DNA from 4 places in the Mammaliicoccus sp. D-M19 genome. Region 2 is predicted to be linked to each of the others. Evidence: riboswitches for the same ligand, from Rfam matches in the RefSeq annotation. Region 2 holds a riboswitch; each other region holds the start of a gene.
The links. A riboswitch is a leader RNA that binds a small molecule or an ion and turns the genes downstream of it on or off. The one in region 2 is predicted to bind thiamine pyrophosphate.
Positions count from the first base shown of each region.

Region 1 (2,207 bases), on a different contig from region 2:
CTTCAGGTTCTTCACTCATTGCGGGGCTTGCGCCTAATGAAATTAAACCATTAGCTGTAAAGTTTTTAACGACATCATTTGTATAACATACGATTAATGGACTATTTTCTCTAATATTTGTTAATTTACTCATAATCTAATCCCTCTATCTTTTGGTATACAAAGTGGTTCACTGGACCTCTACCTTTGCCTATTTCAGGTGTATATTGAATAGCTAACGTAATAAATCGTTTAGCTACTTCTACCGCTTCCTCAATTGAATGACCTTTAGCTAACTCTGCTGTTATCACTGCACTAAATGTACAACCTGTTCCATGTGTATGTTTCGTACTAAATCTTTCACTTTTCCAGCTTTTCACGCCATTCTCAGTAAATAAATAGTCGATTGCATCCCCGTCCAGATGTCCACCTTTTATAACAACACCTTTAGATCCAATTTCATTTAAGAAAAATGCACCAGCTTTATTAATTTCTTCTTCAGTTTGAATTTTAAATCCAGTAATATCTTCTGCTTCTGGAATATTAGGTGTAACAACTGTAGCTAATGGTAGTAATATTTCTTTAAGTTTCCCTTTCCCTTCATCATCCATTAGCGCATCACCACTTTTAGCAACCATTACTGGGTCAATAACATACGGCTTTCCAGATTGTTCAATAAATGGTTTAATCGTTTGCATCATTTCTTCTGATGCAATCATGCCTGTTTTTATAGCATGTGGCACTTCATCATCAAAGACACTTTTTAATTGGCTTTCAATAACTTCAACAGGTAAATGGTAAACATCTTGTACACCTAAACTATTTTGTGAAACGATACTTGTAGCAACAGCCATTCCATAAACGCCTGATGCATGAAATGATTTTAAGTCCGCCATAATACCCGCTCCACCACTTGGGTCCGTTCCAGCAATTGTTAATGCTATATTCGGTTTTTTCATTGTAATCCACCTCAAATTTATATTTATAATTCTATTATTCATAACTTCATAAAAAATGACCTCTTTCATAAGAAAGAGGTCAATTAATAGTTGTAAAAACGTTCATCGACCACTTTCCTACGTTGGCATTATCCAAATCAGGTGTTAAGGGACTGAATTTAATCATCTCAGCCAAATGGCGCCCCTAGCAGTCACTCATATATTCAGTTTACTTAAGATTATCAAATAGACGTATTGTGGTCAAATTAAAAAATCGCCTAGGATATTTCCTAGACGATTGGATTAATTAATTTATAACCACTTTAGATTAAAGTGTATGGCTTACCACCATCCGTTAGCTTGACGGAAAGCAATAGCAGCTGATTCTGAACCGTAACGGTTTTTAGCGTAGTTTAACATACCTTGAGTTTGTGTAGCTACTGATCCAGTACCCCAAGATTCTTTAGTTTGACCAAGACCTTGGTAACCATTTGGACTTACTGCATTTGGATTACCACTTGATTCTGGTAATACAATCGCATTCCACATAGCTTCTGAACCACCAGCAGCTAAGAATTGAGCTTTAGTAGATCCACCAGTGCTAGCTGTTGAAGTTTGAGTAGTTCTAACTTTTTGAGCTGGTGCTTGGTATGATTGTTGAGCTGGCGCTTTATATGTTTGTTGAGCTGGCGCTTTGTATGATTGAACAGGCGCTTGGTAGCTTTGTTGTTGAGCTGGAGCTGCAACTTGTTCTTGTGTTTGTTGAACTGGCGCTTGTTGTGCTACAGGCGCTTTAGCTGGCTCAACTGATTGAGCTGGAGCTTGTAATGATAAAGTTTGTCCAACAATGATTAGATCTGAAGATAAGTTGTTCCATGCTTTTAATTGAGATACAGTTACATCGTATTTAGATGCAATTTTACCTAAAGTATCTCCTGATACTACAGTGTATTCTGTAGTTGATTCTGAACTTTTCTCGTTAACCTTGATTACTTGGTTAGGGAAGATTAAGTTAGATTTTAAACCATTTTCTGCTTTGATAGCACTTACTGAAGTACCGTATTGTTGTGAAATACTACCTAAAGTATCACCAGATTTTACTGTATGTGTTGCTGCATCGGCTGTAGCTGTTACCCCTGTAGTAACTGCAACTGCCGCAGTTGAAACTGCTAATAATTTTTTCATGATTGAATGTTTCCTCCTGTAAGGTTTTCACTTTTTATATGATTTTTACTGTTTAAACTATACCACTTATTTTTATGTCATAGGTTACAGGTATATGAAAAAATT
Region 1 covers NZ_JAJNHW010000003.1:22,214-24,420, forward strand. The annotation lists gene thiM (hydroxyethylthiazole kinase) at 1-133, opposite strand, end outside; gene thiD (bifunctional hydroxymethylpyrimidine kinase/phosphomethylpyrimidine kinase) at 126-938, opposite strand; TPP riboswitch at 1,036-1,134, opposite strand; gene LQ675_RS15080 (aggregation-promoting factor C-terminal-like domain-containing protein) at 1,260-2,102, opposite strand.
Region 1: linked by a shared signal. The riboswitch ahead of thiD (bifunctional hydroxymethylpyrimidine kinase/phosphomethylpyrimidine kinase) and the one ahead of LQ675_RS10110 (thiamine phosphate synthase) in region 2 are both predicted to bind thiamine pyrophosphate.

Region 2 (2,207 bases):
GTGAGCACTTTAAACGAATCGTTTAAGCGATGTATGGATTTAACTTCAGTATGATAAATGCGTTCAATTCCTTTATACTCAATAGATTTCAATAAAGCTTTAGCATATTGATTGGCATTAATTTGGCCATCAAATGGAATATAAATCGCTTTATGATTATAGGAAATCGTATGATTTGAAAGGTGACGAAGTGATTGACTATTTAATGTAGTAACTGAACGATCACGTTTATTTAAAAAACGATATTGCTCAGTTAAGCTGTCGATATCATCTCGTGATGCGGCCATTTTAATTAAACCGTGTGCTTGATAATCAATATTGATATTCGTCTCTTTATATAACGTGTGACTGAGTGATTCGAAATAATCTCTCGAACGTAATGCAAGTTGATAAAGGGGTGTATCTTCAATAAATTCATTTTGTGCACCTAACATCCCACCAGCTTTATAAGATGCGTGTAATCCAGGAACATCTCGATCTATCACAGCGATAGACAACGAATCATTTTTAAGGGCTAATTCACGCGCAATAGACATCCCCATGACGCCAGAGCCAACAATTAACATGTCATACATATGCAAGCCACTCCTCTCTTAATAACTGAATTTCACGCGAACTTCGATCTCTGAAAAATGATATTGCACAAACACCTTCAAAGCCATGAGGCAACGACTTAATAGAATGCGTATCTATGCCACCAATTGCATAAACAGGAATATCTATAGATACTGCATCCTTTATGTCTTTAGAAGACCTTGGTTTAAGACCATCTTTAGAACACGTTTCAAACACGTGACCAAAGAATACGAAATCTAAAGACCACTCACGTGCGCGTTTCACAGTTTCAACTGAATGTGTAGACATACTAACGGATATATGAGGGTGAAGCTTTTTAAATTCAAATGCTTGCACGTCATCTTCACGAAAATGAATAAAATTTAAATCATATTTTTCAAGTATGGTCATATCAGAATGAATCATTAATTTCGTTTGCGAAAAGCCATTTGCTAATAAATAATCAAACGCCCAGCATAGATCATCATGTGTCATAGGCACTCTCAGTAATAACAAATCAATCTCTTCTGCAATCTCTATATAATGTTCTAAATCATCAACATCTAAGTCTTTATACGGTGTAACAGCAATAAACAATGAAATCACTCCAAATAAAAAACGCTATTTTTCTGGATAGAAAAATAGCGTAAAAATTTAATTATAAGTATAAGTAAGCTTATATACGCCACTTTCCTACGCCAGTATGAACTGGATCAGGTTCAAGGAATCCCGAAGTCACTACTTCAGTCTCAGCCTATAATAAGGCACTTCCAGTGGACATTTATTCAGTTATTACATCCATTGTACATATAAAAGTAAGAATGTTCAAATTTATATGTTATTTAGTTACAACCCAAATTATTCCATTCTATTAATTTTTAAATTTTGCGAAATAAAATTTTGATAACTAACTATTTATTAAAATAGAAAATAATATTGACATTGATAACTATTATCAATTAAATTATAAGGTGGAAGGAGAATTTCAAGAAATTTACAAAGGAGGTATATTATGAAAAGGTTTAAACAAGTTTTAAATATTGGGTTATTAGTACTTATTTTATTATCAGTAGGCGTAGGTAAGGTGGCTTCTGCTGATGTTAAGGATGGTACTTATGACGTTGATTACACAGTATTGAAACATGGTACTTCAGATGTTTCGATTGCAAATGATTATTTTAATAAACCAGGTAAGTTAGTAGTTAAGAATGGCGAAAAGCAACTTCAATTAACGATGAATCACAGCCATTGGATTAAAGGTATTACAGTTGATGGTTCTGCTGAAAGTATCGTAAGTGAAGACAAAGGTTCAGACGTTAGAACGTCTAGCTTTAAAGTGAATTCTACATTTGGCCAACTTGCTGGAACAATTGATGTTTATATCAATGAAAAAGTCGATGGTAAACCGTTCTTATACGATAACAAATACAAAATCACATTTGATGTGAAAGAACCTTCTGGCCAAGCTGCGGCAGTTTCATCTAGTGATGCTTCAAAGAATTCAACAGCAGCATCTTCTAGTTCAAATAGTAGTACACCAACTAATGGATCTGCAACTTCTTCACAAGATGTGAAAAATCCTCAAACGAGCGCAGGCACACCGGTAATGATTACAGTCCTTCCAATTGTTGCAGGTATGTTATTAATTGCTA
Region 2 covers NZ_JAJNHW010000004.1:90,064-92,270, reverse strand. The annotation lists gene thiO (glycine oxidase ThiO) at 1-575, opposite strand, end outside; gene LQ675_RS10110 (thiamine phosphate synthase) at 568-1,152, opposite strand; TPP riboswitch at 1,229-1,337, opposite strand; gene isdC (heme uptake protein IsdC) at 1,568-2,207, shown strand, end outside.

Region 3 (2,207 bases), on a different contig from region 2:
AATTCTTGAGCTTTATGATATCTATCATCATGTTGAGGTAAAGCTTTCATACTATGGTTTTGAGCTTCTATATCTGTCATGGATGTTACTAAGTTCCAACCGACACGACCATTCGTTGCATGATCGAGGGTTAAAATTTGTCTAGCCGCAGTATAAGGGTTTGAAAATGAACTTGATATTGTTGAAACTAAACCAATATGTTTTGTAACTTGTGATATAGCAGTCAAGTTCACAATTGGATCCAACCAGAATGCTGGTAATTCACTATCTGATTTTGCAGGGAATGATTGATTATCTGCAAAGAACACAGCATCTAATAAACCTCTTTCTGATAGTTGTGCTAATGATTGATAATAAGAGATATCACCAATCTGTTCAATAGAGGAGTCTTCCATAAGCCATGCTGCTTGATGATGGCCACATCCATATAATAAGACACCAATATTGAGTTGATCGCTTCTTAAATTACGCATTTCTATTCTCCTTATCTCTCTTTTGGAATTCTAGTTCATTGTTAAGCCACCATCTACAGTATAATTTTGTCCAGTTATACCACTTGCTTTATCAGAAGCAAGAAAGCTCACCATATTTGCGACATCTTGTGGTGAAGTGACTTTTTTAAGAGGTGTTGATTGAGCAATTAAGTCAAACACTTCAGGTGTTGTCACAGAGCTGGCATCGGTCGTTTTGAGTAGGCCACCAGAAACAACATTGGCTGTAATGCCATGTTGACCTAATTCAGCAGCGATATTACGCGTGAAGCCAATTAAACCAGCTTTCGCAGTTGTATATTCGTGATAAGGTACGACAGGATTTTGGAATAAATTCGTACCGATGCTAATAACCGCACCTTGTTTTCTTTCAATGAATTGAGGTGCAACACTTTGCACAATATTAAATGCTGCTTTTAATGTGCCATCAATTTGTTGTTGATAGTCTTCCCATGCAAGGTCGACGAATGCTTTTTGTTTTACTGGGTCAAATTTAAAGTTAACTAAGGCATTGTTGACGACGACATCAATTTTTTCAAAATGTTTCGTACCTTCATCAATTAACTGATCAACTTCAGCGCGATTCGTCACATCCGCTTGAATAGCAATCGCTTGTTCTGCTCCAATTTCAGCAACTAACTGTTCTGCTAACGCTTTACTATTATGATAATTAATGATGACTTGATGTCCTTCAGATGCTAATGTACGTGCGATTGTTGCGCCTAATCCTCTACTACTACCTGTTACTAATATTGTCTTTGTCATATGTAACACTCCCATATAGAATTTTAAATAAAAAAATACACAACCTTCTCGTAAGAAAGTTGTGTAAAAACAAAGATATTTATAAAAAGGGCATAGTCATCCCTATAAATTCATTTCACAAACACTTTCCTACGCTAGTACGATCTAGTTCAGGTTCAAAGGGTTCGAGTTCATCCTCATCTCAGTTAAAAAACACCCCTAGTGCATCTATTTAATTACTATCAATGTATAGTTTTTAATAATCGATGTCAAGTTTGTATAAATGTCAGTTGCAAATGATAGGAAAAATCGGTTATGATATAAAACGTATTGATTACGATTTATAAAATGAAGGTGATAAGATGAAGTGGACGATAGTAGGTGGTGGCATCCACGCTATAACGATAGCATTAGAATTAAAAGTTAAAGGATTAAAAAATAAAGACTTAACAATTATTGACCCGCACGATGTGTTCTGTCATCAATTTGACCATCGAACACAGAATATTAGTATGCCTTATTTAAGGTCTCCAATCGTACACCATGTTCACCCAAATCCTTTTCATTTAAAACAATATTTAAAGAAAATGGACTATGCAGGTGGAATTTATGGTAAGTATAAAAGACCAAAAAGAGATATGTTTATGGACCATACAGCGGAACAAGTTGAATATTATCGATTACATGAATGCCATATTAAAGACACTGCTGTAGATATAAAGAAATATAGAGATGATTGGTGTGTCGTATTGGAATCAGGGGAGATGATATATACACAGAATGTCATCATCGCATCAGGTTGTAATCATAAGCCAAAGGTTCCAGAAATGTATGAGCATGCACCAGATGTACAACATATTTTTGAAGATGCAAATATTCAATTTAATGAAAGTTCTCACGTTGTTGGAAGTGGGATATCAGCTGCACACTTAGCGTTAAAATTAATTTATCATGATGATGAAAAACATGTGC
Region 3 covers NZ_JAJNHW010000008.1:32,265-34,471, reverse strand. The annotation lists gene LQ675_RS12540 (NtaA/DmoA family FMN-dependent monooxygenase) at 1-473, opposite strand, end outside; gene LQ675_RS12535 (3-oxoacyl-ACP reductase) at 504-1,256, opposite strand; TPP riboswitch at 1,366-1,466, opposite strand; gene LQ675_RS12530 (NAD(P)-binding domain-containing protein) at 1,598-2,207, shown strand, end outside.
Region 3: linked by a shared signal. The riboswitch ahead of LQ675_RS12535 (3-oxoacyl-ACP reductase) and the one ahead of LQ675_RS10110 (thiamine phosphate synthase) in region 2 are both predicted to bind thiamine pyrophosphate.

Region 4 (2,207 bases), on a different contig from region 2:
TGTGCTCAGTAGTCTGTTTAGTTAATTTTGGGGCATATCGCCATGAGTTAGGATGCCATACACCGTATTCATTTAATATGTCTGTATGATGATCTAATATATCTTGAGGTGTACTATCATGTGTGATTTCACCATTTTCATTCATCACGATGACTCTATCAACATAATTCCAAATATAATCAACTTTATGTTCCACGATTACAACGGTTTGATTTGTCCAATGATCCATAATCAAATCCCATAGTTGAGTCGTTGATTGATGATCAAGCATTGCTGTCGGTTCATCAAGAAATAACGTATTTGTATCTTGTAATAATATAGAAGCAATCGCTAATTTTTGTTTCATACCACCACTTAAACGATTGATTTTTAGTGAAGGGTCAGCATTTAAATTTACCTGTTTCATGACATTTTTTATAAATCCGTCCATTTTATCAGGTTCGATGTTCATATTCTCAAGCACAAATGCTAATTCTTCTTTAATCTCAGGCATACAAAACTGCGTATCTGGATCTTGGAAAATAACACCCGGAAGTGAATCGATATTGATTGAATCTACTTTCATCGGTATGTCCATCGATCTCGGTATAATACCGCTTAATATATTTAATAATGTACTTTTACCAGATCCACTTGGACCTAGTAACAGAACTTTTTCTTTATCGTTAATATTGATGTTTAAATTTTTAAATATAATGCGTTCATCATCAGGATACTTTAGTCTTAAATTTTTTAGTGATAACAATTGAATAACTCCTATAATAAGTCATAATCTTTTTTAGATGCTGGTCTGAACAATTTCGTAACACCAGTTTGGTCAAGTGCTTTTACAATTGCATAGCCTAATGCACCCGCAACGATTGCACCACTTAAAATTCTAATCGTAAACATTAAAATAACATTCCATAAAGCAACGTCACCTAAGTAATTATAGAACCAATCAATTGGTAACGTAATAATACCTGCAGCCATTCCAGCTATTACTGCAACTGATAATTTTCTTGATTGATATCGAACAGCTAGGAAGATGATTTCACAAGCTAAACCTTGTAATAATGCATATATAAATGTTGGAATATCGAATTGCCCCATTACAATTGTTTCTCCAGCGCCAGCAGCAAATTCAGCAAGAATGGCAACACCAGGCTTTTGAATAATTAAATAAGTGACAATTGCTGCAATAAACCATACACCATATACAGATTGTTCTAAGTGTAGACCAAGTGGTTTTAAAATTTCATAAGGTATCCATAAGAACTTATAAATGATTGCAAACAAAGCACCAATTAATACAGTTACTAAAATATCTGATAACGTTAATCTTTTTGACATGTTAAATTCTCCTTTTATATAAAAAATGTGCACTCCTATATCTAAATAGAAGCGCACAAAAATATTGTTATCATTTAAAAATGAATATTATATGATTTACGAACACTTTCCTACGCTAGTATCATCTAGATCAGGTACAAAGGGTTCAGACCTTTTCATGTCTGTCTCAGTTTCAAAACACCCCTAGTGCATTTATTAATTTGTTATCCATACGATAAGTCTTATTAATCTTTTTGTCAATAGTAAATCATAAAAATAAAATTAATTTCTTAAATAAATGATTTGTAAGTCATTAAAATAAATTCAAAATAAAATCGGGAGCGAAATCGCAAATTGTGATTTCGCTCCCGACTAGGCACGATAATGAAATTTATTTATTCGAATGTGTCTTGTATATTTTCTTTTGTTTCATCTTGACCTTTGTTGTTGTCTTGCTTATTTTCTTGTTCTTTTTTCTTAGCTTTTTCTGCTTCTTCTTTATGCTTATCATTATGAGTCATAATAACACTCCTTTAAAATTTATGATATTATTATATACCCAACTACATATAAGTTTTAAACTTCTTGCTAGTACTTGGGACTGATTTTCAATATAATTAAAGACAATTGAAAATGAAACAATTATAATGTTCAATGAGGTGAAGAACATGGCTATAAAGAAAAAAAGCTGGGAAGTTCATTTTAGTCGAATTATAGGTATATTTATTTTGATTACTGGATTACTTATACTTTTTAATGCACCACGTATTAAAGATTATAATATCAAGGATTCAAGTAATATCCATATCAATAATATTTGGGACTTTTTTGTAGCTTTTTTTGATGAATTAGTAAGAATATTACACCATTATATCGGTAACTTTCCAGTTATCGCA
Region 4 covers NZ_JAJNHW010000001.1:332,915-335,121, reverse strand. The annotation lists gene LQ675_RS01765 (ABC transporter ATP-binding protein) at 1-745, opposite strand, end outside; gene LQ675_RS01760 (ECF transporter S component) at 757-1,332, opposite strand; TPP riboswitch at 1,423-1,527, opposite strand; gene LQ675_RS14950 (hypothetical protein) at 1,707-1,832, opposite strand; gene auxA (lipoteichoic acid stability factor AuxA) at 1,980-2,207, shown strand, end outside.
Region 4: linked by a shared signal. The riboswitch ahead of LQ675_RS01760 (ECF transporter S component) and the one ahead of LQ675_RS10110 (thiamine phosphate synthase) in region 2 are both predicted to bind thiamine pyrophosphate.